DNA from 2 places in the Salinicoccus bachuensis genome. Region 2 is predicted to be linked to the other one. Evidence: predicted binding sites of a transcription regulator. Region 2 holds the regulator's gene; the other holds the start of a gene.
The links. Region 2 encodes LexA, which represses DNA repair genes until DNA is damaged. Its sites were predicted from a motif close to CGAACATATGTTCG; they were not measured.

Region 1: a site for LexA is predicted at 799-812, ahead of RQP18_RS08490 (DUF6731 family protein). Genes of this name have one in related genera too.

What each region holds. Positions count from the first base shown of each region.
Region 1 covers NZ_CP138333.2:1,679,854-1,682,276, reverse strand. The annotation lists gene RQP18_RS08495 (Abi family protein) at 1-576, opposite strand, end outside; gene RQP18_RS08490 (DUF6731 family protein) at 941-1,843, shown strand.
Region 2 covers NZ_CP138333.2:1,115,944-1,118,366, reverse strand. The annotation lists gene tkt (transketolase) at 1-284, opposite strand, end outside; gene RQP18_RS05510 (DUF896 domain-containing protein) at 297-533, opposite strand; gene RQP18_RS05505 (hypothetical protein) at 615-863, opposite strand; gene lexA (transcriptional repressor LexA) at 1,004-1,618, shown strand; gene RQP18_RS05495 (CAP-associated domain-containing protein) at 1,962-2,423, opposite strand, start outside.

The DNA.
Region 1 (2,423 bases), 560 kb from region 2:
CTTAAGACTTACGTTACCTACCGGTTTTAAGAGTCCATACAAGTATTTCTTAGTACTTAACGATAGGGCGCCGCATACAACCCAAGGTGGAACATTTCCGTGTTTTTCTCTATAGTGTTTCATAGGTTGATCATAGGATTGATTCTTTTCTTTAATAACATTCAGTGTATGTTGATTTTGGTAGAGGCCATTTTTCAATATATTACCACGATTATATCTATTGATATCAAGGTAATCGGCTTCCAGGTACCCGTAATTTTTTGAAATGGTATAGCTCAAGGCGTTATTAAATGTACCTTCAATATTGAGTATGTATTTAAAAAGAATGTTTTTAAGTTCTTTATCAAAATCATATACATCATGTAGATCTTCAAAGAAGTTGCCCTGGTAGTCATCTTCTTCATCTTTGTTAAACTTTCCTTTTATAAACAGATCCTTATATCCATTCACCAAACTGTAGTATGTAATATTGCGTAAAACATAGTGAGCATTATGCTCATCTTTGAACTTAAGGTTCCTAGTTTTCAATAATTCTATCTGCTCTTCAATTGTTCTAAAATATTTGGGCGATGACATAGAAACCTCCATATTATAAAAGCTCCCTCATTTTAAATGGGGAGCCTTGCCACTAGGGCCTAATGTTTTATACATTAATTATATACCCAAATTTCTCGACAGTAAAGATATTTATGGAAACTTTTGAAGAAATATATGTTACTTATGTTGTATATAAAATGGTTTCATTGCGAAATCCCTCTTTTTTGGTTTGAACAACGAAAAACTGTGAAAAGCCTTCCGGGAACATGTGTTTGCTTTAGGTTAAGTTTTGCCGTATAATTAAAGTGTGTAGTCGAGCTGCCAGTGCTTCCCCGCTGGTGGCTCTTTTTAATCTATTATTGCCTATCAGAGTTAATATATGTAAGATTTAGATAACTACACAATGAAAAGGGGAAAATTGAGGTCTAGAACTAAATTAGTAAATATTAACGTTTTTTATTCTTGTACTTTCGAAGAAAATGAAAAATACAGTTACTTATCTCTTAAAGAATTGTTCGATACAATTAAAGAAGAATATGAAGATGACAATGAATTTAAAGTAGTTAAAAGTTATAACTTTGATCCTATTAGAATAAAATCTGTTGATGTATCTGATATAACAGGTTACTACCATATTATCATGGAGAGATTAGATGATAGACCCCTTAGCAAAACCACTATTTATGGCGACTCTACTGACCTTGATTTAAAAGAAAATGAGTATATCGGTCATGAGATAAGCATTCTATATGATCCGGCGAAAAATGTAATGCTCGTTCAAAGAAATATTAGTTCTTTAAGTCCTTCAGGGGTGGAAAAATTTATTGATAGTTTGTATTTCGATTATTATGAGGAGTTTGCCAACTTCAAACTTGTTGCTACAATAGACCGGAGAGCTAAAACCAAGGCATTAAACAATGATATCTACAGGAAGATTACTCTAAAAGTCACTGGCGAAGACACCGATGATTTATTATTAGGAGTTTCAGGGAACAATTATGAAGGGGTTGAGAGTGTTGAAATTGTTATTTCTACAAATAGGGCGAAGGACTCTAAACTAGATTATAGTGTAAGTAAAAGGATTTTAGAGAACTGGGTAGATCATGATAAAGTAGAGAAACTTTCAGTCAAAACGAAGGAGACAGAGGATACTCCAATAGAAGAAATAGACTTATTGAAACATTCCTTAAAAAGGACTTTAAAATATTCATATCAAGAAGGAGTGGAATTAAACGCATATCGTATTTATTCAGATATGGAGAACTTATATAGAAATGATGATGAGGCTATCTCCTTACTTGTTTAGAATAGAGTGGTGATAAGAAATGTTGAAAAAGTATTTTACATGGATTGTTTACTCGGTGATTATAATTTTTACAATAGGAATTTTCATATTACTACAATATAAAGCACCAAATATTATAGAAAATAGATTATTAGATTTAATGAATATGTTAATCAATTCGATTAGTATTAGTGTTGGTTTTTTCGGAGCTATTTTCACTTTTATGTTCGGCTTAAAAGGAAATCCTATTATAGATAAAATTATGAACTCGAAGAAAACGAAATTACAGTTCAAATATATGAACTATGCAATCGTTGCATCCGGGTTCATTATTATAATATTAATTTTGGTATTGTTTGTTTTTGGTTCAATTGAGGTAAATTCTCAAACCTCAACACCTTTCAATAGTAATCTTGTTTACATTGTTTTATCAATCTCATTTTATTTTTATTGTATGTTTGCGACTTACTTATATATTATAAGCATTATATTCTTTCAAAATCAAAGTGCTGCTATGCCTATCAAGAAAAATCCGCCGATAAAAAGTAATAGATAAATCTTTTTATCGTGGATTTTGAGTCCAGCATATTTGAGAAAAGAG
Region 2 (2,423 bases):
TACTGTCTGAAATTCTTCAGTTCCTCCATTTCAAGCGCGCCACTCAGATGAAGCAGGCTGTAGACGAGCATGGAACCGTGTCCGGCACTGAGTACGAAGCGGTCGCGGTTGAACCACGCCATGGAATTTGGGTTGAAGTTCAGATGACGGCTCCAGAGCGTATACGCCATAGGTGCTGCCCCCATCGGCAATCCCGGGTGTCCGGAATTGGCTTTTTCAACTGCATCGATTGAAAGGGTTCTGATTGTATTGATTGCTAGCTGATCCGTTTTGTCGAATGTCATATTCATGCTCCTTTATTCTCTGATATTTTTATCCTGTTGAATGCGTTTAAGTTTTTCAGGTGTCACATCATTGCCTTTTGGATCGACCACCCTGGTGTGCTCCACCTGTTTTCTGAAGGAGGATCGAAAGTTTTCAAGGTACTCTTCCCGCAGCCCCTTCAGTTCTTCAAGCTCTTCCTTTTTGATGCTGCCCGCCTTCTTTTTGGCAGCCAGTGCATTGATTCGTTGCAGTTTTTCCTTTTCAAGCATTGCGAAACCTCCTGTCCACTCACCTATAATTTAACACAAAAAAAAGTATGAGACCATTCCCATACTTGATAATCACTATAATCACTTTATAAAACCGATCATTTCCATCAGCTGGTCCATATGTGTCCGTTCGGCATACTGTTCGTCCGGAACGTGCGTTTCCTCTGAAGGTTCCAGAATATCCGCTTCTGTCACTACTTCATACTCATCTATATAAACGATATCGGAATAGGCGTTCTCTGTATTATGGGAGTCGAACATGAATATAAGACCGGCCGCCAGGGCAAATGCAAAAATGGCGCTCAATAGTTTGAATTCCTTCAATGTCATGGTATTCCCCTCCAGAACATGTGTTTGTACCAATATGGTAACAGAACATCTGTTCCGGGTCAACAGGATTACGAACAAACGTTTGTAACACATCCATATATATGGTAAAATTGAATCAATAATAAGCCGGAGGTATATATATGAAGCCGCTAACAGATAGACAGAAGCAGATATATCAGTTTATAAAGACTACCGTTCACGAAAAGGGCTATCCGCCAAGTGTAAGGGAGATAGGCAACGCGGTCGGCCTCCAGTCCAGTTCGACCGTCCACGGACACCTTGCGAAGCTGCAGGAGAAGGGATTCATAAAGCGGGATCCGACGAAGCCGCGTGCAATTGAGATCATTACGGAGGAAAACGAGCAGCATGGTGCCGTCATCCATGTTCCGGTACTTGGTAAGGTCACTGCCGGCCTTCCGATCACAGCAGTCGAGAACATCGATGAATATTTCCCGCTTCCCGAACATTTCACGGCAAACCATAACAGTGAAATCTTCCTGCTGAATGTCGTCGGTGACAGCATGATTGAAACCGGCATACACGACGGGGACCGGGTCATCGTACGGAAGCAGAATATCGCACACAATGGGGATATCATCGTTGCAATGACGGAAGAGGATGAAGCGACGGTCAAGCGCTTCTACAAGGAAAATGGCTACTACAGGCTGCAGCCTGAAAACTCTTCCATGGAACCGATCATTCTGGATAGTGTGACCGTCCTCGGCAAGGTTGTCGGACTGTTCAGGTCCTTCTGACCAGGTTCGGGCATATTTAAAGGGCGCATACCATTTTGGTATGCGCCCTTTTTATTATCGCTTTTCCCATGCCATCCTGTCATACGCTAGACTGGTTCATTCGACTATCTGCCAAGTATTATTTTCACTTGTTCCAAAATATCTTTAGCATCTTTGGTTTCATTTTCCTGTGTTTTACTGATCAACTGCATCCCCTCGTTCTACAATTCTATCAGGATGGGCCTGTAGGAAAAGTTATAATCGTCAAAAAATGCATTCGTGACGTTCACTTTTAAATTCCCCTTAGAAACGATTCCAAACACATTGATTTGTATAATATTATACCATAAGGCAAATATTCCATCTACTTTTGTATATAATTTTCTGTATAATATGGCACATTTTCATCATTATAGGCGGTTCCCGTACCGAGATGGGTGAATGCCGGCTTCAGCGTATTCACACGGTGGTCGATGGAGTTCATCAGGCTGTGGTGGGAGAATATCGGGGATGTGTGTCCCATGGCGATGTTCTCTCCGGCCATGCGGTACTGCACCCCTGCCTCCTCGACCCGGTCCTTCAATGTTTCCCCGTCCGGCGAATCATGGTCGAAGTAGTTGCGTTCCGCCATATCCTCGCTGTGGCCCTGTGCCGCCACGCCTGCCCTGTCATACGTCTCGAGGGGCTCCACATCATATTCGAAGCGGGTGGCATTGACCAGAAGATGGTTCATCCTTGAATTGTCCTCTGCCGGCGGATGGTTGTATAGTGCCTCGCCCGCCTCGACTTCCTCCTTCATCACCACGAGCGCCCCATTGACCTTGTC